DNA from 2 places in the Paenibacillus odorifer genome. Region 2 is predicted to be linked to the other one. Evidence: a T-box and tRNA genes for the amino acid it is inferred to sense, from the RefSeq annotation. Region 2 holds a T-box; the other holds one or more tRNA genes.
The links. A T-box is a leader RNA that pairs with one kind of tRNA and senses whether it is charged. The one in region 2 lies ahead of tyrS (tyrosine--tRNA ligase), so its partner is inferred to be a tRNA-Tyr.
Positions count from the first base shown of each region.

Region 1 (12,067 bases), 1.9 Mb from region 2:
TAGGGGTAACCCGAAGCTATGAACCGAAGCCCCAGTAAACGGCGGCCGTAACTATAACGGTCCTAAGGTAGCGAAATTCCTTGTCAGGTAAATTCTGACCCGCACGAATGGCGTAACGACTTGGGCGCTGTCTCAACGAGAGATCCGGTGAAATTTTAATACCTGTGAAGATGCAGGTTACCCGCGACAAGACGGAAAGACCCCATGGAGCTTTACTGCAGCTTGATATTGAATTTGGGTACGATCTGTACAGGATAGGTGGGAGCCGTAGAAATCGGAGCGCAAGCTTCGGTGGAGGCGCCGTTGGGATACCACCCTGATCGTATCTAGGTTCTAACCTAGTACCCTTACCGGGTACGGGGACCGTGTCAGGCGGGCAGTTTGACTGGGGCGGTCGCCTCCTAAAGAGTAACGGAGGCGTTCCAAGGTTCCCTCAGAATGGTTGGAAATCATTCGCAGAGTGCAAAGGCATAAGGGAGCTTGACTGCGAGACCTACAAGTCGAGCAGGGACGAAAGTCGGACTTAGTGATCCGGTGGTACCGCATGGAAGGGCCATCGCTCAACGGATAAAAGCTACCCTGGGGATAACAGGCTTATCTCCCCCAAGAGTCCACATCGACGGGGAGGTTTGGCACCTCGATGTCGGCTCATCGCATCCTGGGGCTGAAGTAGGTCCCAAGGGTTGGGCTGTTCGCCCATTAAAGCGGTACGCGAGCTGGGTTCAGAACGTCGTGAGACAGTTCGGTCCCTATCTGTCGTGGGCGCAGGAAATTTGAGAGGAGCTGTCCTTAGTACGAGAGGACCGGGATGGACGTACCGCTGGTGCACCAGTTGTTCCGCCAGGAGCATGGCTGGGTAGCTACGTACGGACGGGATAAGCGCTGAAAGCATCTAAGCGTGAAGCCCCCCTCAAGATGAGATTTCCCAATTAGTAAGACCCCTTGAAGACGACGAGGTAGATAGGTTGGAGGTGGAAGTGCAGCAATGCATGGAGCTGACCAATACTAATCGGTCGAGGGCTTATCCTATACTTAGAATGCAAATTCGTTTCGGATTCAGTTTTCAGGCGATTAAGCCTGGTATGAATATTCCCTGATAGCTCAGTTGGTAGAGCACTCGACTGTTAATCGAGTTGTCACAGGTTCGAGTCCTGTTCGGGGAGCCATATGGAGAGGTGTCCGAGTTTGGCCGAAGGAGCACGATTGGAAATCGTGTAGGCGCCACAAGCGTCTCGAGGGTTCGAATCCCTCTCTCTCCGCCACAAATTTTTAATTAGTATGGCCCGTTGGTCAAGGGGTTAAGACACCTCCCTTTCACGGAGGTAACATGGGTTCGAATCCCATACGGGTCACCAAATTTTCACTTGATTTATCCTAGTGGACTTTGGTACAATAACAATTGTTGTTTATGGAGGCTTAGCTCAGCTGGGAGAGCATCTGCCTTACAAGCAGAGGGTCGGGGGTTCGATCCCCTCAGCCTCCACCATAACATATTTTTACTGACGCGGGGTGGAGCAGCCCGGTAGCTCGTCGGGCTCATAACCCGAAGGCCGCAGGTTCAAATCCTGCCCCCGCAACCAATTAACTTAAGCAATTATATCTTTTGGAACCGTGGTGTAGTTGGCCTAACATGCCTGCCTGTCACGCAGGAGATCGCGGGTTCGAATCCCGTCGGTTCCGCCATTTTCATCATGGCTCGGTAGCTCAGTCGGTAGAGCAGAGGACTGAAAATCCTCGTGTCGGCGGTTCGATTCCGTCCCGAGCCACCATTTATCATCACAAAAGAATGAGTGCCATGCCGGTGTAGCTCAATTGGTAGAGCAACTGACTTGTAATCAGTAGGTTGGGGGTTCAAGTCCTCTCGCCGGCACCATCCTTGGAGGATTAGCGAAGTGGCCAAACGCATCAGACTGTAAATCTGCTCACGTAAGTGTTCGGTGGTTCGAATCCATCATCCTCCACCAGTTTTTAGGGGCATAGTTTAAAGGTAGAACAACGGTCTCCAAAACCGTTGGTGTGGGTTCAATTCCTGCTGCCCCTGCCAAGTTCTTTCTAAAGTTTAATATGGCGGCCGTGGCGAAGGGGTTAACGCACCGGATTGTGGTTCCGGCATTCGTGGGTTCGAGACCCATCGGCCGCCCCATTTTCTTTAAAATGAATAATGGCAACAATATCAACTTAATATGGCGACTGTGGCGAAGGGGTTAACGCACCGGATTGTGGTTCCGGCATTCGTGGGTTCGAGACCCATCAGTCGCCCCATTTTACTTTAAAATGTTATTGGGGATTAGCCAAGCGGTAAGGCAACGGACTTTGACTCCGTCACTCATAGGTTCGAATCCTATATCCCCAGCCATTTTATGCGGACGTGGCTCAGCGGTAGAGCATCGCCTTGCCAAGGCGAGGGTCGCGGGTTCGATTCCCGTCGTCCGCTCCAAAATTTACATGGCGCCATAGCCAAGTGGTAAGGCAAAGCTCTGCAAAAGCTTTATCCCCAGTTCAAATCTGGGTGGCGCCTCCATTTAGTTCATATGTGCCGGCGTGGCGGAATGGCAGACGCGCTCGACTCAAAATCGAGTGGGAAACCGTGGAGGTTCGAGTCCTCTCGCCGGTATCTTAAAAAGGTTAGTAAGAATGCTTTTATAAGCAATCTTACTAACCTTTTTTCTTTATGTTCTTAGTTTTACAGGATTAAGCCGTTGAATAGAGGAGTTTCTCTATTTCAACGGCTTTTTTTAATCTGATTAGTGATTAACCTGATTGATTATTAATGCGGAATGCTCGCGGGGTATGACCTATTTCTCGTTTAAACATATTGCAGAATTGGGCATCGTTCACAAAACCTGCAGCAGCAGATACTTCAGAGATTTGCATCTGAGTATGACGTAATAGAGATTTTGCATAATCCAGGCGTTTTAACAGCAAATACCGCAGGGGTGAAGACCCGAAACGTTCTTTAAATAGATGGCGAAAACGATCGTAGCTATATCCGGACATTTCTGATAGTGTTTCGACGGACAATTTATGGCGATAATGCTCATTCATATAATTAAGGACATATTGTACTCGATCTTCTGATGGGGATTGATATCCAGAGGCACTAAGAAGCCTCATAAGATGGACGGTAATCTCGCTCATTTGTAGGTTTAGAAGCTCAGAGAATCCGTCTTGCTTGCGTGTAAACTCTGCTTTCATTCGCAGCAGGATTTGAAGAACGGTCTGATCTTTATCATCTTCATATACGCCGAGCAGATTACTCATATTAGGGTGTTCCGAGTGGAAGCCTACAAATAATACATTTGCATCCTCACGGTGGTGCTCGTCATGTTTATGATTGGGTGGCACAAGCGCGAAAGAAGAGGAGCGAAAATGGTAACTTCGTGGGCCAACATTGGTTGTCCCTACCCCCTGTAAATAATAGACCAGTTCGTAGCATTCATGCTGGTGTGGAGGGATATAAGTATTTAGCTCATGTGTGGCACTTACAATATATAGAACACGATCCATGATGATCCTCCAATACTTATGTTTTAGCCGAATCGTACAAAACTATGACCGAAATCATATAATTATTTTTAATAATATTTGTTATGATCGTATCAATAAATCCGAAAGTTCGCAACCTGACTGGCCATCTCGTTCGGAAATAAAGCGGATTATTAATAATAATGGTATTTTTATTGCTATTTTTGAGCCTAAACGTTAAATTTATTACTTTTAATGATACTTTATTTGGAAAAAAGAGAATTTCCATTTGAACCGTGAATTATACAATGGGTGAAGATGGGGATTCTGCCGGATTACTAACCAACTAAAATTAGGGGTGGAATAGAGTAATGAATAAAAAAGTTCTTTCTTTGTTGTTATTAATGGTGATGGTTCTGGTCACAGCATGTGGGAATAACACGTCCAATAACGGTTCTTCTGCGAATACTGGATCAAACGCTGCTGAGGGTGGAGAAACAGGTTCAGGGGATAAACTCAAGGTTGTATTGCTGATTCCGGGGACACTTGGGGATAAATCATTTTTTGATTCCGCTAATAACGGCTTGCAAAAGGTTAAGGATGAACTAGGTGCAGTAACAAAGGTTGTTGAAATGGGCGTTGATAAAACGAAATGGGAGCCAACATTTAACGATATCGCTTCCGAGGATTGGGATGTAATTATTTCTGGCGGTTCTGAAATTACTGAGATGTTTAATGCAACGGCAGAATTGTATCCAGACAAAAAATTCATTAATTATGATACCGACATCGATGAAGCACCAGATAACATGTACAACATGTCTTATGCGACAAATGAAGTATCTTTCTTGGCAGGTGCCGTAGCAGCATTAGCTACACAATCGGATATGCCGAATGCTACCCCTGAGAATGTGATTGGGTTTGTGGGCGGTATGGATATTCCGGGGATTAATGCTTTCTTGGTCGGTTACATTCAAGGTGCTCAGTATGTTGATCCTGATGTAAAAGTGGCTGTGTCGTACGCTGGTGATTTTGTTAACCCGGCAAAAGGTAAGGAGCTGTCTCTAATTCAATATAACTCCGGCGTGGATGTTATTTTTAACGTGGCTGGGGGTACAGGTCTTGGGATCTTTGACGCAGCTAAAGAAAAGAAAAAATATGCAATCGGTGTAGACTCCGATCAGGCAATGTTGATTAACGATACGGATAGTGAAAAAGCAAATCTAATCGTTACTTCATCTATTAAAAAGATTGATACGGCTATTCTAGGTGCAGTGAAGAGATTGCAAGAGGGAACGCTAGAAATGGGCAAACGTGATGTGTTGAGCTTTGTAGATGATGGTGTAGGTATTGCTGAGAATGATATTTATAAAAATGTATTCCCGGCTGATCTTCAGGCCAAGGTTGAAGAAGTGAAGCAAAAGCTGATCAATAAAGAAATTAAAGTGGATAATGCGATGGGGATGGAAACCGCAGAGGTAGAAGCTATTCGTAACGCAGTTAAGCCTTAAGCTTTAAATCTTAAGATCAGCTCTATAGAGTTAAACCTACAGTTGGAGATTCTTCTAGTCAGGGGAATTCCAGCTGTATATTTTTGCAGACCTCCAAGTTGAAAGGCGTTGAGACCTATGTACAAAGCTCTGCTGGAAATGCGGGGAATTACCAAGGTATATCCCAATGGCGTCGTTGCAAATAAAGACGTGCATTTTTCTTTACGTGAGGGAGAAATACATGCGATTGCAGGTGAGAACGGTGCTGGTAAATCGACTTTAATGAAGATTATGTTCGGCATGGAAGAGCCAAGTGAAGGCGAGATCTATATCAAGGGTGAAAAAGTAAAGCTGCAATCCGCTCAGGACGCCATTGATAGAGGCATCGGCATGGTCCATCAGCATTTCATGTTGGTACCTTCTTTTACGGTGGCAGAGAATATGGTGCTGGGTATGGAGCCGCGCAGAGGAGTTGGCATTAATTATGCCGAGGCTGTGCGCATGACGGAAGAGACCGCAAGGAAATACAATCTGGCCGTGGATCCTAAAGCAAAAGTAGAGGATCTTACAGTTGGGATGAAGCAAAAGGTTGAGATTCTTAAGGCGCTGCTGCGTGGTGCGAAAATTCTGGTGCTTGATGAGCCGACTGCGGTGTTGACTCCACAGGAAACAGAGGAATTGTTCCGCGAGCTTAAGCAATTAAGGGAACAGGGTCATACGATAGTTTTTATTTCGCACAAATTAAAGGAAGTCAAAGCGATTTGCGACAGAATTACGATTATGCGCAGCGGCCGTAGTGAAGGTGTTTTTCAAACACAGGATGTGACAGAACAGGAAATCTCGCGACTAATGGTCGGCAGAGACGTCGTGCTGAAATATGACAAAGAGATTCTGGCTGTTAGTGAGCCAGTACTAACGGTGCAGGGACTCAGTGTGAATGATGCAGATGGCAAAGCATTATTGTCGGATATCAATTTTGCGGTACGTGGTGGGCAGATCGTTGGGATTGCTGGTGTAGAAGGCAACGGGCAGACACAGCTCATTGAAGCTCTTACAGGTAGCTTGAGAGGTGTCTCAAGTCAGGGCTCTGTACTAGTGAAGGGAAAGGATATCCGTGAATCGGATATTTTGGATATTCGTAAGCTAGGCGTTTCCTATATACCGGAGGATCGGATGCGGCAAGGGATCGCTAGTGAGGCAAGTATAGCTGATAATCTGCTATCTACTCAGTATCGTACAAAAGCAATGAATAAAGGTCTTTTTTTGAATGGCTCACGAATTGCCAAGCTAGCAGTATCCCTTGTAGAGGAATTTAAAGTCCGCTGTTCAGGACCTTCTCAGCCCATAGGAATGTTGTCAGGTGGTAACATGCAGAAGGTAGTCGTAGCTAGAGAGTGTTCGACTGAACCGCAGCTGCTTATTGCAGAACAGCCGACACGGGGTGTGGATATAGGCGCAGCCCAGTTCATACATCAAAAGTTGTTGGAATTACGTTCAGACGATTGCGCGATTTTGCTAGTGTCGGCAGATTTGAATGAGATCTTGGAGATCAGCGATAGTCTGTTAGTAATGTACGAGGGTAAGATTGTTGCCTTTTTCGAGGAGCCATCTAAGGTTAGTGAGGAAGAATTAGGTCTTTATATGCTGGGGATTCATCGACAGGACGAGGAGCACATCGGGAGGGCCGTAAATCATGTTTAAAGTTAAATATTTTGAGTACATTCGAACATCGGCGGTAATCGTTATTGCACTCGCTATTGCCTTTCTGATCATCTCTTTGGTCAGTAATCAGCCTGTGAAGACGATTGGTATATTCCTATTAGAGCCGTTATCCAGTAAAGGTCATATTGGTAATGTGATTGAGATGGCGATTCCGCTCATGTTCACTGGGTTGGCAGTATCCTTGTTGTTTCGAGCCAATATGTTCAACCTGGGAGCTGAGGGGATTTTTTATTTCTCCGGTGTTGTAACTTCCGTATTGGCTATTCATTTAACGTTGGACGGCTGGCTGCATCCGATGGTAGCTATTGCTGCAGGTTCAATTGTAGGAGCCTTGCTCTCGGCAATACCTGGTATTCTGAAGGCAAAATGGAATGCTAATGAGTTGGTTACATCCTTAATGTTCAATAATATTTTGTTCGGAGTAGGGTTATACCTACTGAACTATCATCTACGTGATGCTAAAGCTTTTGCCAATGTATCCTACAAATTCGAGAAAACGGCACTGCTGAGTAAAATGGTCTCCGGTACCCGTATTCATACCGGTCTTATTATCGTTATCGTGCTTATTATTGCAGCTCATCTATTCCTATACAAAACGAAATGGGGATATGAGCTGCGCATGACAGGCATCAACCGGGACTTTGCCCGTTATTCCGGTATGAAGACAGCCAAGGTTATTATTCTCGTTCACTTGATTGCAGGTTTTATCGCAGGTATGGGGGGTTCCGTAGAAGTGCTGGGGATGTATAACCGTTTCCAATGGACGTCACTGCCTGGTTATGGTTTGGATGGTGCCCTTGTAGCGATGTTAGCCAAAAATAATCCGCTGTCCGTAATCGGCTCTGCATTGTTCCTAGCGTACATTCGAATTGGGGCTGACATGATGGCGCGTCTGTCTGATGTACCTTCAGAGATGATCTCAATTATACAGGCAATTATCATTCTTCTGATTTCGGCTGAGCAATTTCTGAAGTTCTGGAAAAATCGGATGCTCTTGAAGGAGGCGAAGGAAGCGTGAATAGTTTGTTTGATGTAATTTTTACAACTGACTTTGCGTTCTCTGTCCTTCGCGTGACGACTCCGATTCTGTTCGCCGCGCTCGGCGCACTCATCTCCAACCGTGCAGGGATCATTAACATTGGGATGGAGGGCATCATGCTTGTTGCCGCTTTAGCGGGTGTCATCATAAGCAGCTATACGCATAGCGCGTGGGTAGGTCTGCTTGGGGCGGTGCTGTCTGGAACATTGATCGCTGGAATATTAGCTTTTTTCACCCTGAAATTCAAAACACATATCATTCTCGGGGGTGTGGCCATTAATATGTTCGCTTCGGGAGGAACTGTGTTTATCCTCTATCTGCTTAGTGGCGACAAGGGTTCTTCCACTTCTCTGGCGAGTAAAGTTTTGCCTAGTGTCCAGATTCCTTTGTTGAAGGATATCCCGGTGCTTGGACCTATTTTATCGGGGCATCACATTCTGACGTATGTTTCTATATTGGCTGTGTTTGTTGTCTACTATCTATTAAATCGTACACCGCTTGGACTGCGCATTCGTTCAGTGGGCGAAAATCCACATGCGGCTCAATCCGTGGGTGTAAGTGTTGTGAAAATACAGTATATGGCTTTGCTGCTTAGCGGATTTTTTGCCGGTTTAGGCGGTGCTTATATGTCGATGGGGTATTTGTCACTGTTTACCCGCGATATGATCGCTGGCCGGGGCTGGATTGCCATTGCCGCTGAGTCGATGGGAAGAAGTACGACCGTAGGCACGGCGCTGACCTCTTTATTATTTGGTACTGCAGATGCATTGTCGAATGCTCTACAGGTGTTGAAGATTCCTGCGGAGCTAATCGCTACTCTTCCTTATGTAGCCACAGTAATTGGACTTGTGATCTACGCAGTATCTGAGACACGAAAAAAGAATAAAAAACTTAAAAGCCCGCTAGTTAAATAGCGATTGAAATGATTGATACACAGACAAGGAGTGAGTAACTATGCCAACACCTATTATTATTGACTGCGATCCAGGGCATGATGACGCAATAGCGATACTGCTTGCCATAGCAAATTCGGAGAAGTTAGATCTGCGCGGGATTACAACGGTTGGTGGAAACCAAATTTTAGATAAAATCACGGAAAACGCCCTGAAGGTGATCAGCTTCGTGAATGCTGACATTCCTGTAGCTAAAGGGGCTGCTGGCCCACTGTTCGGCAAGCTTGTTACAGGTGAGGAAGCGCATGGTGAATCGGGCATGGATGGGCCGCTTTTGCCCCCAAGTAAATTCCGCCCTGTAGAGCAGGGTGCTGTGGAGTTTATGCTGAATATCATCCGTTCTTCAGAGGAGAAGATTACGCTCGTGCCGATGGCTCCTTTAACAAATATCGCACTGCTAATCACGGCTTATCCAGAGATTAAAGACAGAATTGAAAAAATCTCACTGATGGGCGGAGGTATCTCTTATGGGAATGTCACCTCTACTGCGGAGTTTAATATCTATGTAGATCCTGAAGCAGCCCGTATTGTGTTTGAGTCGGGGATTCCGATCACAATGAGTGGTCTGGATGTGACCGATAAGGCTGCTATTTTTGAAGATGAGATCCTAGCATTGAAAGAGCGGGGACCAGTGTCTACAATGGTCGGAGAATTGCTGGATTTCTATTCGATTTACGGTAAAAAAATGGGCTATGTCGGCAGTGCGCTGCATGATCCATGTGCTGTTGCCTGGCTGCTGCATCCGGAACTATTTGAATTTGAGCATCTATATGTAACGGTGGAGACAGAAGGCAAGCTGACGCGGGGAATGACAGTTGCAGACAGACGGAAGAAGACGGATCGTCCAGCGAATGTGCAAGTATTGGTGGGAGTTGACCGGGAAGCATTTATGAGGCTGATCTTTGATTCACTGGAAAAGCTTGATCAAGAGCTGCTGCTAGCGGCTGAAGGGAAGTAGCCTATGGCAGGATGGGAGAGACTTCAAGAGACCGTGCAGTTTGAAATTGCTCAGCGTGGAGAAGAAGGTTGCGAGATTGATGGGTTCGCGGATAAGCTAGCGGCTGCTGGTGCCGATGAGCTCAAGCTGATGCAGGTATACAATGAGCTAATGGAGCTTACGATCAGTGAGGATTTTCCGTATCAAGAGCCATCCTCTCTGGAGGAGATTCGTCAACTACGTCCAGAAGGCCCACGTAAGCTTGAGGCGGACTGGAGCGAAGCGGAATGGAGAGATAAGTTCTATGGAGCCTGGCTCGGTAGAAGTGTCGGCTGCGCACTCGGGAAACCGCTGGAGTATTGGGACTATCTCTATGGGAAAGATGGCCGTCCGGGCTGGGAGAATATTGAGCTATGGTTTCAGGGTGCGGACGCCTGGCCAATTACTGGCTATACGCCTGGGCATTCACGGGCAGAGGCTGAATATGGTCTTGGCTTAAGCGAATGGACACATGCCAGTACCCGCGAGACGATCAAGTATATGGAAAGCGATGACGATATTCGTTACACTGTCCTGGGTCTTATGCTGCTGGAACAGAAAGGTCTGAACTGGGATTCTTGGGATATCGGAAAGCTGTGGCATACACATTTAACATATAGTCAGGTGTGCACGGCGGAGACACAGTCATATATGAATTTTGCGCAGGAGACCTCTCATCTGCATGGCGAGAAGCCTGCGGATTGGCTGGTGCGGCAGGAAAGAGTGCGGATGCACTTAAACCCTTACCGCGAGTGGATTGGTGCCGCTATACGCGCAGATGGACTGGCTTATGGTGCAGCAGGTTATCCTGAGCTTGCGGCAGAATTAGGCTGGCGTGATGCTTCATTTTCACATGTGAAAAATGGCATCTACGGTGAGATGTTTAATGCGGCGATGATATCGGCAGCTTTTGCAGAGAAGGATAATGAACGGATCCTAGAGATTGGCCTTAGTGAGATTCCGCGTACCAGTCGTCTTGCCAGTGAGGTTTTGCGGGGGATAGATATTGCGCAGAAGGCCAAAAGCGAGCGGGACTTGGTTCGTAACATTTGGGATACTTTTAGCCACTATGATGCGGTCCATACAAATAATAATGCTGCTCTTGTAGCCGCGTCGCTTGTTTATGGCGGGAATGATTTTGAAAAAACAGTCGTCACTTCCGTATACGGTGGAATGGATACAGACTGTAACGGGGCAACTGTGGGCTCAATTATGGGAGCGAAGCTTGGAGCAAGTAAGTTGCCGGCTTCATGGATTGAACCGCTTCACGATACGTTATATGCGGATCTGCCCGGATTTCATCCGATTGCGATTTCGGAATGTGCGGAACGCAGCTACCAAGTGTTCTTGAAGATTCGCAGAGAGCTTGGCGAAAAGGCATAAAAGATTTAGCAAGTATGGGACTCAATAGATCAGGGATTCAGGGATTACTATATGAATTATGGGATGTCTTAAGCTATTGGCTTAGACATCCTTTTTTGCGTAACAGCAGGTCTTTAAATCACACTCCAACGAACCAAATGTAGCTTTAACTGCATTTCATACACTAAAAAAAACCAAATATGGCTATATTAACAGTGGAGCGTTTAGTGGTGGGGCAATAGGAGAATCATGATTTCAAGAGGGAAGGATTACCTTTGCTAACCCTTTTTATTTTGTTAATAAATGTGTAAAAAGAGCCCGGTATAAAGGGTTTTTAGGTTTTTATCAAACTTCCTGGTATATCATTTAAATAAAAATGATGACACAGCAGAAGAAATGTCTTATTATTTAAGGAGATTTTTAATAAAACAGATTTTAGAAAATTGTAATACAATGTCTCACTTCATGGAGGTTCATTATATAAGGGAAAGGAAGGGGGAGCTTCTAATACTGTCGCTGAGTCGGGTAAGTAAAGGGTTCAAGCTGAAGGAAGGCATCTATCAGGCTGTGGATGAGGTATCGCTGGAGGTAAAGCAGGGATCCATTCACGGGATCATTGGTGAGAGTGGTGCGGGGAAATCTACGCTGCTGCGACTGATGAATCTTCTGGAACAGCCGGATCAGGGAACGGTTACTGTAGATGGCCACAACCTGACCGAAATGCCTAGTAAAGCACTGCGTAAAGCAAGGCAAAAGATTGGAATGATCTTTCAACAATTTAATCTTGTTTATAACGTCACAGTAGAGCGGAATGTTTCGATCCCGCTGGAGCTGGCAGATGTCCCAAAGCATGAACGAATGAAACGTGTGAAGGAGTGTCTGGATTTTGTTGGACTGGCAGATAAGGCAAAACAATATCCGGCACAGCTCAGCGGAGGACAACGTCAGCGTGTTGCGATTGCCCGCGCGCTAGCGAACAGTCCGGGAATATTGCTATGTGACGAGCCAACGTCCTCTCTGGACCCAGGAACCACTACAGATATCTTGAACGTGCTGAAGC
Region 1 covers NZ_CP009428.1:5,904,333-5,916,399, reverse strand. The annotation lists rRNA gene PODO_RS25785 (23S ribosomal RNA) at 1-1,029, shown strand, start outside; tRNA gene PODO_RS25780 (tRNA-Asn) at 1,091-1,166, shown strand; tRNA gene PODO_RS25775 (tRNA-Ser) at 1,170-1,262, shown strand; tRNA gene PODO_RS25770 (tRNA-Glu) at 1,281-1,355, shown strand; tRNA gene PODO_RS25765 (tRNA-Val) at 1,411-1,486, shown strand; tRNA gene PODO_RS25760 (tRNA-Met) at 1,504-1,580, shown strand; tRNA gene PODO_RS25755 (tRNA-Asp) at 1,606-1,683, shown strand; tRNA gene PODO_RS25750 (tRNA-Phe) at 1,694-1,769, shown strand; tRNA gene PODO_RS25745 (tRNA-Thr) at 1,798-1,873, shown strand; tRNA gene PODO_RS25740 (tRNA-Tyr) at 1,879-1,964, shown strand; tRNA gene PODO_RS25735 (tRNA-Trp) at 1,971-2,044, shown strand; tRNA gene PODO_RS25730 (tRNA-His) at 2,068-2,143, shown strand; tRNA gene PODO_RS25725 (tRNA-His) at 2,187-2,262, shown strand; tRNA gene PODO_RS25720 (tRNA-Gln) at 2,282-2,356, shown strand; tRNA gene PODO_RS25715 (tRNA-Gly) at 2,363-2,437, shown strand; tRNA gene PODO_RS25710 (tRNA-Cys) at 2,448-2,521, shown strand; tRNA gene PODO_RS25705 (tRNA-Leu) at 2,536-2,614, shown strand; gene PODO_RS25700 (AraC family transcriptional regulator) at 2,752-3,507, opposite strand; gene PODO_RS25695 (BMP family ABC transporter substrate-binding protein) at 3,837-4,976, shown strand; gene PODO_RS25690 (ABC transporter ATP-binding protein) at 5,094-6,656, shown strand; gene PODO_RS25685 (ABC transporter permease) at 6,649-7,695, shown strand; gene PODO_RS25680 (ABC transporter permease) at 7,692-8,630, shown strand; gene PODO_RS25675 (nucleoside hydrolase) at 8,671-9,627, shown strand; gene PODO_RS25670 (ADP-ribosylglycohydrolase family protein) at 9,631-11,028, shown strand; gene PODO_RS25665 (methionine ABC transporter ATP-binding protein) at 11,515-12,067, shown strand, end outside.
Region 1: it encodes a tRNA-Tyr, which carries the amino acid that the T-box ahead of tyrS (tyrosine--tRNA ligase) is inferred to sense. The anticodon was not compared.

Region 2 (12,067 bases):
GACCGAAGAAAGCTTGCTGATAGAAAGCGGATTTGGAGAATCTAGCGGAGGCAGAAGACCTATTTTATACCAGATCAATCCTTTCTACGGTTATATAATCGGTTTAGAGATTTCCAGGGTGTATTCTTCTCTTGGTTTATTTGATATGCAAATGAACCCAAAATCAATTGTTCACTGGCGAATGGATCAGGCATTCACACCTGAAAGATTTATAGATCATATCAGTAATCAAATACGCGCTTTCCTTCGGGACCATCAGTTAGTGGACAGTCAAATCATCGGGATAGGAATAGGGGCTGTGGGGCCACTTGATCGGGAACATGGCTTGATCCTAAAGCCGCTGCACTTCCCTTCTTCGGGCTGGAACAATCTTCCGATTTGCAAATTGGTGGAGGAACGGACGGGGTTCAAAGCTTGGTTGGACAACGGTGCCAATTCCGCATTGCTTGGGGAACGATGGTCTATCCGTCACGCAAACATTCAGCATATGCTTTATGTACATGCTGGAGCAGGACTCCGCTATGCGATGATGTCGCATGGAAGTATTGTTCATGGCACAATGGATATGGAAGATGCCATTGGTCAAATGATCATCCAGACAGATGGACCCCGATTAAATCATGACGGGAACTACGGGGCTCTGGAAGCATTTGTATCTGTGCAGGCCATAGAACAAAGTGCACGCTCGGAGGCGAAAATGGACAACGATCTGATCCTCCAAAGATATAAAGTGGCGCCTGAGAAGCTGACTTATGATGTATTGGTACAAGCCTTTAGAGACGGTAATCCACATGCGCGTGAATTATTTACCCAAGCTGCCAGCCATTTCGGGATCGGGCTCGCTAACGTTATCAACCTGTTTCATCCAGAGACCATCATTCTAGGCGGTGCGCTCATTCACTCTCACGAGTTGTTTTTCCAAACAGCGGTGGAGGTGGCACAGAGAAACACTTACCGTTATCCTGAATACCAACCTCACTTCTCCCTAGGTATATTAAAAGAAGAAGCTGTGGTGACTGGTGCGGCAATAATGGCGAGAAATCATATGGTTCTATAGCATAACAAAAAGGTTGTTCCCAATCCTTTGCATGACTGTTGGGACAACCTTATCTAGTCAAAGCTATAATGCCTGACAGCAATTTTTGAATTTCTTCCCGCTTCCGCAGAGACATGGATCATTTCGACCTGGAAGTGGTTTTGCACTTTTCCTGTACTCCAGCATCCGCTCCGATCTAAGTCGGTTCGCCAGTAATAACATGCGTTCATAGGCGTGTGAGTAGAACATTTTGTAACTATGGCAGAAATAATCAACCTCAGTCCGATCATTAACATCAAGCCAATTCCGGTTGCGCGGACATCCCCCATTGCAAAAGCTAAGGTACTCACACTTATAGCATGATTCATTCATATTGGGCTTCATTAACAAAAAATCATCATATACTGGGCTGGTTAGCAGCGCTTTCAGGTCAGTTTGGCCGATATTTCCTAACCTATGCTCTTCATCAATAAAGAAATCGCAAGGGTAGGCATCCCCGTTCGTTTCAAGCACCATCATCTTCGGGCAACATGAGTTGTGAACGCATAACTCTGCCTCACGATGCATGAATACAAGAAGCATATTCTCAAAAATACGAATAGGAAGCTCTGGATACCCACCGTTGTACCAAAGGTCAAATGTACGGCATAAAAAGACTCCGTATTGTTCAGGTGTAATTCGGAAACGTCCCGCTACATCACTTTTCTGAGAAACAAAATCCATGCAGGGGATAAACTGAATATTCGGAAAGGTATGTTCTAGATAAAATGCCATCAACTCCTCTGGTTTCGTCACGTTATCTTCATGAATCACCGTCAGAATACTATACTCCACACCCTCATTCTGTAAATGACGAATCCCACGCATAACTAGACTATAACTGCCTTTCCCCGAACCCGTTACACGATGAGCATCATGAATAGGCTCTGGGCCATCCAGACTAATCCCAACCAAAAAGTTATACCGTTTAAAAAATTTCGCCCATTTCTCATGGATAAGCGTTCCATTGGTCTGCAGTGCATTACTGATCATCGTATGAGGCGGAGCGTACTTAGCTTGAAATGAAATCACTTGTTCAAAATACGAAAGTCCGGCCAATAATGGCTCCCCACCCTGCCAAGAGAAAGTCGCTATCCCTGATGATCTTTTCATGTACTGAGCGATAAACCGCTCCAGAAGCTCCGTATCCATCACCCGGATCGGTTGCTGAGGATGTCCCCCGGCTGTACTGTAATAGCAATAATCACAGGCTAGATTACAATCCTCTGAGACGGTTTTCCACATGACATGAAGGGTCTCCTGCTTAGAGGTTTGTATACATGCAGTCATACGATTCTGCCCCTCCTATGTAATACTATCTTTGTAGAACCTAATTCCTATTTGTTCAATTAAATCATAGATCTGCAAGTCAACGATGAGTAAAACATCATAGCTGGTCGAATAACTGGGCATAAAAAAGCTGCACTCCCCATTGTCCGTTGGAACAAAGCAATAAGGGTGTGCAGTTTCTTTGTGGATGAGTCTAACTAACGGTAGTTAGAGACTAAGTCTTATTAATTACGGACGTATTCTCTATTTGCTGTTTCCAACATGGATTTCCAATCCGCAAACTTCGTCTCCCTAACAACATGACGATCAAAGAGTTCATCAGGTATGTCAGCAACATCTTCTTCTGTCTTTACTTGAAAGTTCCCTTTGGTTACAAACTCATCGAAACTTTTGTAATTGGAATACTTACTCATAAACGCTTCATTAAACAATTTCTCGAAAGAGATGTGATTGGGATCTTCTTGATACGTTTTCTGTCCTTGTAACTCATTCATCAATTCTTCCATGGTCATTGGTTTTTGTCTTCTCAAATTACCACTCCTAATTTTCTGTTATAGTTGTAGAATATCATGTTAATCCATAAATCACACGAATCCTAAGCTTACCATAATTTTGACGATTTCACCTTTCAAATTTCACTTAATATGCAAATAGTCTGCCTCTATACTTAAAATACAACAAAAAACCTTCCTTATTCATAAGGAAGGCTTCTTATTATTAGGACAATTTCACCAGGCTGTAGTTTTTCTTACCCTTACGGATAATGATAAAACGTCCGCCGATGGCTTCGCTGGCTGTAACTTCAAATGCTACATCGCTAACTTTTTCACCGTTCATGGAAATTGCGCCTTTGGTGATGTCTTCACGCGCTTGACGTTTGGATGGCTCAATTCCTAGATCTACCAGCCACTCCACGATATTTTTGGACTCCAATGTCGTTTCGTAGGTCGGCATTTCCTTGAAGCCTTGCTCGATCTCGTCAGCGGTCAGAGATTTAATATCTCCACTGAACAGAGCGGCAGTAATGCGTTTAGCCTGCTCCAGCAATTCCTCACCATGCACGAATCTGGTCATTTCTTCAGCCAGTGTTATTTGCGCTTCACGTTTATGCGGTTCGGTTTGCACCTTTTCTGCTAGTGCATCAATTTGCTCTTTAGAGAGGAATGTAAAGTACTTCAGGTATTTCACAACATCACGGTCATCTGTATTTGCCCAGAACTGGTAGAATTCAAAAGCTGTCGTTTTGTTCGGATCCAACCAAATGGCTCCACCAGCTGTTTTACCGAATTTTGTACCATCGGCTTTCAGCATAAGCGGGATGGTAAGTCCGAATGCCACCGCTTCAGAACCTTCTTTTTTACGAATCAGATCTAAGCCACTTGTGATGTTCCCCCATTGGTCAGAACCACCGATTTGCAGCTGCACATCTTCATGCTGGAACAGGTGCAGGTAGTCCAGGGATTGCAGGATTTGGTAGGAGAATTCCGTAAAGGAAATTCCGCTGTCCAATCTGCTCGCTACAACATCCTTGGCAAGCATCGAATTGATACTGAAGTTTTTACCATAGTCACGCAAAAATTCGATAACATTGATTTTATGCGTCCAATCGTAGTTGTTCACCATGCGGATTTGATTGTCGCCATCAGTCACGAACAATTTTTTCATTTGTGCTGTAAGTGCATCAACGTTGGCTTGGACTTGCTCCAGCGTTTGCAAAGAGCGCTCGGATTGACGTCCACTTGGATCACCGATCGTTCCCGTAGCCCCACCAATTAGAATAACCGGACGATGTCCTGCCAGCTGGAATCTTTTGAGCACCATGAACGGAATCAAGTGGCCAATATGCATACTGTCACCAGTTGGATCTACACCGCAGTACAGGGATACCGATTTTTGATTGGTCAGTTCTCTAAGCCCTTCGGCATCTGTTTGTTGATTGATGGCATCGCGCCATTCTAGTTCGTCGATAATATTCATTGCCTTACACCCCTCAAAATTAGTAGTTATCCTATAATGAAACATCAGTCCGCCAAGCGGAAACGGCTTTGCCCTCCTGATTAGGACGGTACCGTTTCAGCGAGAAATATAAGGATCATTGATGAAGTGAACCCTATAAATCCTTATATTTAAAAACAAAAAAATCGTCCCCTTGTCTATTGTAGACATAGGGACGATTGAATAACCGTGTTACCACCCAGATTGCACCCATGAAACGCTTATGCTCAAGCATACCATTGATACCACTCTTGACGAGATATCGTTCGCCATTCCGCTCGGTGTTACCCGAGATACTCCAAAGTGTAATTCGCAAGCTTAGTGTGTACCGGGTTTCATCAACCCCCGGCTTTCTGGAACAGGGACTAAGTTACTACTGGGCTCCTTCAACGTATATCGTATATAAGATTACAGCCAGTATAGTGAAATAATTCTTTTATGTCAACTATCTTCAGCAGAGAATGCCGTCACACACTTCTACTGTAAAGCGCTACTAGGCATTTCCACTTTTTTTCTGATACAATTACGAAAAAAGAGGTGAACGAATCCGCATGCTAGATCCTATCGATAACCATATTTTGATGCGGCTGGCCCAAAACAGCAGAATTTCCTATACTGATCTAGCTAAAGAAGTCAGTTTATCAAGTGTCGCGGTGAAAGACCGTATTGATCGGCTAGTCAATCAAGGGATTATTGAACAGTTCTCGATTGTCATCAGTGCCGAAAAGTTAGGAAAGAAAATCTCCGCCTACCTGGAACTTGAAGTAGAACCTGCTCATTTGAATCATATCGTCGACGTATTAAAAGAAAACGAACGTGTAGCTGTATTATACGAAATGACAGGACCTTGTATTCTGCATATTCACATCTTAGTTGAGAATCTTGAAGAGATGGAACGGTTTATGCATGAATCAATCTATTGTCTGGATGGACTGGTACGTGTAGAAAACCAAATTTTATTGAAACGCCACAAAAATCAAGACGGCTTAAATATATAAGAAAAAGAACCGCCTATAAAGACGGTTCTTTTCTCATCTGGATTTTTATTAGAATTATCAAATAATTGCTATTTCGTCCTACTCTGTCTTAGCCAGCTTAGCTTTATAAAAGTTCACGAAATATTCGCTGACCACAACCTTCTCATTCACAACACTTAATGGGGCTACAAGCTTCACTGTCTCTCCGTTGTAAATTCCCGTTGTCGCTCCAACCTTCATCTCCAGTACATTGCCATTGTAGCTCAGCGTAACTGTCTTAGTGGCTGGCTGCCAGCCAACCTTTGCTCCAAAGTTCTCAAAGCTGCTCCGTAAAACCACGGGCTTGCGCTCGGAATCGCCGAATTGACCTTTATCAATTAAGGCGTGAACGCCCCAGTTTCCATCCACCACTTGTGTAATTCCAAAATCAGCTGACACCGACATCAGAGAGTATGCTTCATCTTCGCTCAATTCCATTCCAGCCATTAAAAAATCTTTTGTTTTATGAGCGGCATCCTTCATTGCTTTGTCGATGGATGAGTTTTTAAAGATATCCGTCTGAGCACTAGCCCCCAGCTCCTCCAAATAATTAGCGTAGCTGAATCCATGCACGACCCACTCGTTCTCATTTTCAAGTAATGGGAAGTTTAAACCTTTCAGCTTGTTGTTAAGCGATGTTTTTTTATGAAGAATAACTTGTATATCCCCAGTGACCGATGTCTCAATCGCAGTACCGTTAATCTCCGAATCGCCTTGACCGGCATGCGGGTCACCGATCGACAGTAGTGCACCAGCTACGGATACAGGATAATACATCGTTGCACCTTCGGTAATCCGCCAATCATCTACGTTACCGCCGTTGTAAGAAGGTGGAACGGAGTCAACAACATCCGCTTCTTTCGGCGCCACACCCATTGTACCAAAGTGGAGACGCACCGGAATTTTCACACCTTTTAGCACACCGAAATTCTTATCAATCGTTTTATGGTCAACGATAACACCCGGGTAGTCAATTGTCGGGTGCACTTGACCATCCGGATCGGTTTGCACAGACCATTTGTAGTTATATACAGCTGTTGCATAATCTGTTCCACCCTCCGTATCCATCTCATAGATGGTTACTACCTCACGCTTTTTCGGCTCCTCCACCATATCTCCGTATAGATAACCCCAGTTCGCCGCGGCATTCACGCCATATGTTTTTCCAGCGTATTGTTCATTTCCATTAGGTCTCAGCTTCATGTCCAGAATCTTCACTTCCAGCACATCCCCTGGTTCAGCACCTTCTACTGCGATGGGACCCGTCATAATATGTACGCCTGGCCCGCGGAGCGCTTCGTTCTTCTCCCCTTCAATCCAGTGGAAAATATCCTCCACTCCCGCATCTCCTTTAATCATCCGCTCGTAATCATCACCAGAGTGATGTGTAATAGCCTCAACCGTTACGATGTCTCCCGAATGTACAGTCAGAGCTGGATCTCCCTTACCAATATTCCCCCATCGAACAGTCTCCGAATTCGCCTTCAGAACATGGGTTTTTGGCTTATACGCATCATTCGTTGTGTTAGCATACATGACACTGGATAACGAATTCACCACTAAAAACATGGATAACGTGACGCCTACATTACGAATTATTTGTTTTTTCATACGAAAATCCTCCATTCCTTTAATTAGTGTTAGTTTTTGTAACATTCGGTGTTTCTGAGTATAACAGATGACCTGAGGATTAACAATATAAATATTTTCACGAAGTTTGGTTTAAATAATAAATAGGAAGTAGTCTTTCTCTTGAATTATCCAAGTTAACTCCATAATAAAAAAACGCCAACACTTATTAGCCCATAGTGTTTGACGTTTGATTATCCAGTCTAAAGTGATGCACTAATTTTATTTTTGATCAGTAATACTTCTTGTAGCCCGGGTTACAATCCGCTTTGTTTCCTTGGTACCTGATAGGTTCAACCATTCATCACAAATTTGCTGTACCCATGCCGGATTGATTTTGCTAGCATCATTTAACCAATTGCTTACAGAATCCTGAACGTATTTTGCCGGATCAGAGTTAAGCGGTTCTAATAGCGGTAGGGCAATCGCTGGATTTTCTTTGAGCGCTGTAATATGCTTTGCCCATACCCCATGTGGGCGCGTCAATTCGACCGCAAATCTCCTAATATTCGCGTCCTGGTCATGAACCCAAGCCTTTAACGATTCAATGGACGCTTCCAGCTCGGCAATGACTGATTCCCTCAAAGCCATCCAAGAAATCTCACGCACCCCAAAATGACCATCCGCTGCAAAAGGACGGATTGCTGTTAGTTTTTGAACTAGACTCCATTGATGATTCTGCCCCACGATATAAGCAGCCCAGCAGCGAACACTATCGGAGTTATGATGAGCTAACACAGCAAATAGTCGGGAACGTTCCAGCTCTGATTTACAGTCAAATAGAAGCTGCCACTCACGTGAAATCACCGGGATGAGCTTCATGATTTTCTTTTCCGATAACGCATTCAGCCTTTGTAAAATTGGTTTAGCTTCCTGTTCAAAACCTAGCTCATTCAGTACATTTTCCAGCAATATAAGATGATCCACAGCAAGCCATTCCGTTAAATTCACGCTCTGTAAATATCCTTTATTCAGCAGTTCTACAATCTCAACGGGAATTTCAGTAACCTTCCGAGCGCCCTTCCTGCGTTCCATGGAAATCGTCCCTTCACTATGATTTGAAAGCTTAAATCACCTTCATGTCATAGCTAGGATACCGTTGTTTCTAAAAATGAAGCTGTAATCTCGTTTACAACTCGATAGCTATGTTATATTTCTTTCCAAAATCTTGTCTCGCTGGATATAGATAGTTCTGAACCCTGTCCGAATAACTTCCGCTTTCACCAATTCTTGTAATGCCACTGTTACAGCTTCTCTGCTGGCTCCAATTAAATTAGCGATTTCTTGATGCGATAGAGGAACATTAATTTTGTAACAATTATCCTTATGCTCAACCCCATGCTGATCCGCCAGCTTTAAAAGAACACACAATATTTTATCATGCAGATTTCCAATGGCTAGATTTTGAGTTAACTGACTCATACTTTTTATGCGGTCGCTCAATACTTGCAATAATGACATCATAAACCTAGGCCGGTGAGAGATGAATTCTTCAAACCTTCCAGGATCAATTGTGCAGATATGGCTTTCCTCAATCGTTTCAATATAATGTTCCTTCGTTCCAAAAGAAATCACACCCATTTCACCAAAAACATTGCCTTCATTAAGGATATCCGATGTAAATTGCTTACCGTTTGCATTTAATTGGTATAAACGAACCTTCCCTTTTTTCACAAAAAACAGTCCTTCAGAAAAGGTTGACGGTGTTTGGATATATGTATTTTTGGGGACTACTGTTATTCGCGTTAATTCTTCCATTTCAATTAGATCTTCCAGTCCTAACGATTGAAGCAAATTGAATTGAGATAAATAATGAATTTTATCCATTGCCCCTCCTGTATAAAACGTTATTCATTTCTTCAGTATACCTTACAAAAAAAGCCACGTCCTAAGGACGCAGCTTACTAAATTACCGATTACTTGCTTCCCAGCGCGCTACTTCTTCCCGAACACGTGGGGCCACTTCGGTGCCCAGCAGTCTAATCGCCTGCATAACATCCTCATGCGGCATCGTGCCGTGCGGCACATGTAAAAAGAATCGCGTAATTCCCACATGCTTGCGCAGATGAATGATTTTATTAGCAACAGTTTCTGGATCACCTACGTAAAGGGCGCCATCTAAGCTGCACGCTGCATCATAATCTGCACGATGGTACGGAGGTGTTCCTTTTTCCTTCGCCCGCACATTGGTCCGGGCATGCGTTGAAGGGAAAAATTTCTCCAGCGCTAACTGATTAGTCTCCGCTATAAACCCGTGTGAATGCGAAGCGATTGGAAATTTTGAAATATCATGCCCGGCTTCAGCTGCTGCTTTTTTGTAAAGCTGTACATGTGACGCATAATCCAGCGGTAGAACATTCCCTATAATCGCTAAAACAAAAGGCAAACCTAGTGATCCTGTGCGGATCGCAGACTCTGGACTTCCTGCACTCCCGATCCAAATCGGTAAAGGATCTTGAACCGGACGCGGATAAATCCCCAAATTTTCTATAGCTGCTCGGTGTTTGCCTTTCCAGGTCACTTTTTCTGACTTTTGGATGGCTAATAACAATTCCAGCTTCTCATTAAACAGTTCTTCATAATCCTTCAGATCATATCCGAATAGAGGAAAAGACTCTGTAAACGAACCCCGGCCGATCATAATCTCCGCACGTCCGTTCGAAATTCCGTCCAGCGTTGCAAAGTCCTGAAACACACGCACCGGATCGGCTGAAGACAGGATCATTACAGCACTGCTCAACCGGATCTTAGTAGTCAACGAAGCAGCTGCAGCCAGTACAACCGCAGGTGAAGATGCCGCATAATCATGCCGATGATGCTCACCTACTCCGTATACATCTAATCCCACCTCTTCGGCAAGTACAATTTCCTCCACTACTTCACGTAGTCGTTCTGCATGACTTATTGTCTCACCCGTTTGGACATCAGGTGTGGTCTCGACAAATGTGCTTACTCCAAGTTCCACTATTCATTTCCTCCTAATATTCTGCACGATGCATTATTCTCTGGATGTAAAAAACCATAAAGGGACTACCTAATTATTCTAACTAATTTAGTTCCCTTCGACTATAATCGAAGTTCATCTAATTAGATCCCCCTCACTATAGATCGGACTGAGGAGCCGTTATTTTAATAATTTCATTCATTTTGCTAAATTATCGGACTTAGATGCAGCTATTCGTGTAAAGTAGCTTCCATAATGTGTGTTTTTATGGAAATAAGCGCAATACAGTCCGAAACTATCGTAAAATCAACTAAAAAGTGAAAATAGCTGCAATACGGTCCGAACAAACAAAACCTCGTGTGAACTGACTACAATACAACAATTATACTGGGACTTTGCCGCCAATGTGCAAGAGTGTAGCTAATGTTAGGTAACGACGAAGTTAGTTTAATTGCCTCTACCGCAAACGCACAGTGTAGCTAATGCGAGGTTACGACGAAGTTTGTTTAATTGTATTTTGTGCAACTATATACGCTTTGAAGGTAGCCTTTGTGGATTTAGTTGCACTCTGTACACTTAAATACGAGCATTTGCCTCAATATGGCGGGATTCTAGAATAATAGTTGTAAAATATGCAATTAAACTGCCCCAAAGCTGCGAGCATAAGAGCTTAATTGTACTTTTTACAACTATTTTGCTTTTTTAATGAGAATTGAGAGGATGCTGCTAGTGCGATGTAATCGCGATGTAATAGCAATGTAATTAGCAATGTAATTAGCAATGTAATTAGCGAAGTAATCGCAATAAATGCAAAAACAAAAAAAAGACCACTAATCACCTAAACACAGACGATTAGCGGCCGGTCAAATCCAAGCTAGTTTGCATTCCCAATACTCGGAGTTATCGGCTTATCCAGCGATTTCGGTGGTTTGCTTGGGTTTATCCCTACGCCGATCCGACCGAATACATACGCTCCGCCAGGAATTCGATTCGCTAAATTCATTATAAGTGCCGAGCCTACCACACAACCGACAAATTGCAGCAGAACACTAAATAGTCCAAGGTTTTGCAACCCAAATGAAGCTGGAAGCTTGACGAATATAGCCAATAGCAAAGGATGAAGCAAGTATATGCCAAAAGAGTATCTGCTGCTCCATTCCAGTACACGTGGCACTTTCTTCATTTTCGATGCCACGGAGAAGAGCAGCAAAATCATGCTTAAGGCGAATAGAAGCATATCAATTCTTTTGGAGCTATGCGCCGTTATCCAGCCTTGACTATTCACGAACAGCACAAGCGCACCTGTCAGAACCGGGAGCGTGTATACCGCTATGCGGAACTTTTTTAATTTTTCCCGGAACCACAGCTCATTTCGTCCCAAGTAATAGGCTACTGTAAAGTAAAAAATCCAACCTGGTGCGAAAATCCAGTACATTTTATCCCAGAAATAATGGGCGGCAGCCGTATCTGCGGGCGTAGTAAAGTTGAAGAAACCCAAATAGATAACGTTAATAAGGAACGATACGATTAGAATAGTGCGGGGGTTAAGCCGCTTCGCATACGTCTGAAACCAGAGGAATAAAGCATAAAACTGAAAGATAATCAGTATAAAATAGCCATGGAAATCTCCAATCAGCAAATGACGCCAGAGGTAATACCAAAAAGCCTGCAGCAAAGGAATGCCGTCACTACCCGACATCTCCAATCCTTTTAGTCCTGCATACAAGGTCCCGAAAAAAAAGTAAGGCAATAAAATATACTTGATTCTTTTCTCCCAAAATCTCGCTGGAATTTCATTGGGATAGGCAAATGACAACACGAATTGGGAGATAAATACGAATACAGGTGTGCCAAACGTTAGCAGTAAACCCACCGATTCTACCCAAGGTGTATTTCCATCGTCATAAACCCGATAAAGAGCATGCAGCAGGGCTATACTTAAGCAGGCTACACTACGAAGAACGAACATTTCCGAGTTCATTTTGCGTTCCATGCGGAGTGCCCCTTTCAATGGGTGCTTTTAATGATCTACTGCGCTTCCTACACTTAAGCGGTCAGTAATTGTTTTTTCCAGCCCGGTATGAAAGTTATGGTTAGGGAACCAAGACAATAATTCCT
Region 2 covers NZ_CP009428.1:3,958,148-3,970,214, forward strand. The annotation lists gene PODO_RS17170 (ROK family protein) at 1-1,057, shown strand, start outside; gene PODO_RS17175 (anaerobic sulfatase maturase) at 1,121-2,365, opposite strand; gene PODO_RS17180 (hypothetical protein) at 2,590-2,877, opposite strand; gene tyrS (tyrosine--tRNA ligase) at 3,083-4,342, opposite strand; T-box leader at 4,529-4,759, opposite strand; gene PODO_RS17190 (Lrp/AsnC family transcriptional regulator) at 4,912-5,358, shown strand; gene PODO_RS17195 (acetamidase/formamidase family protein) at 5,437-6,987, opposite strand; gene PODO_RS17200 (DNA alkylation repair protein) at 7,228-8,040, opposite strand; gene PODO_RS17205 (Crp/Fnr family transcriptional regulator) at 8,149-8,832, opposite strand; gene PODO_RS17210 (LLM class flavin-dependent oxidoreductase) at 8,915-9,970, opposite strand; gene PODO_RS17215 (acyltransferase family protein) at 10,824-11,942, opposite strand; gene PODO_RS17220 (NAD-dependent epimerase/dehydratase family protein) at 11,970-12,067, opposite strand, start outside.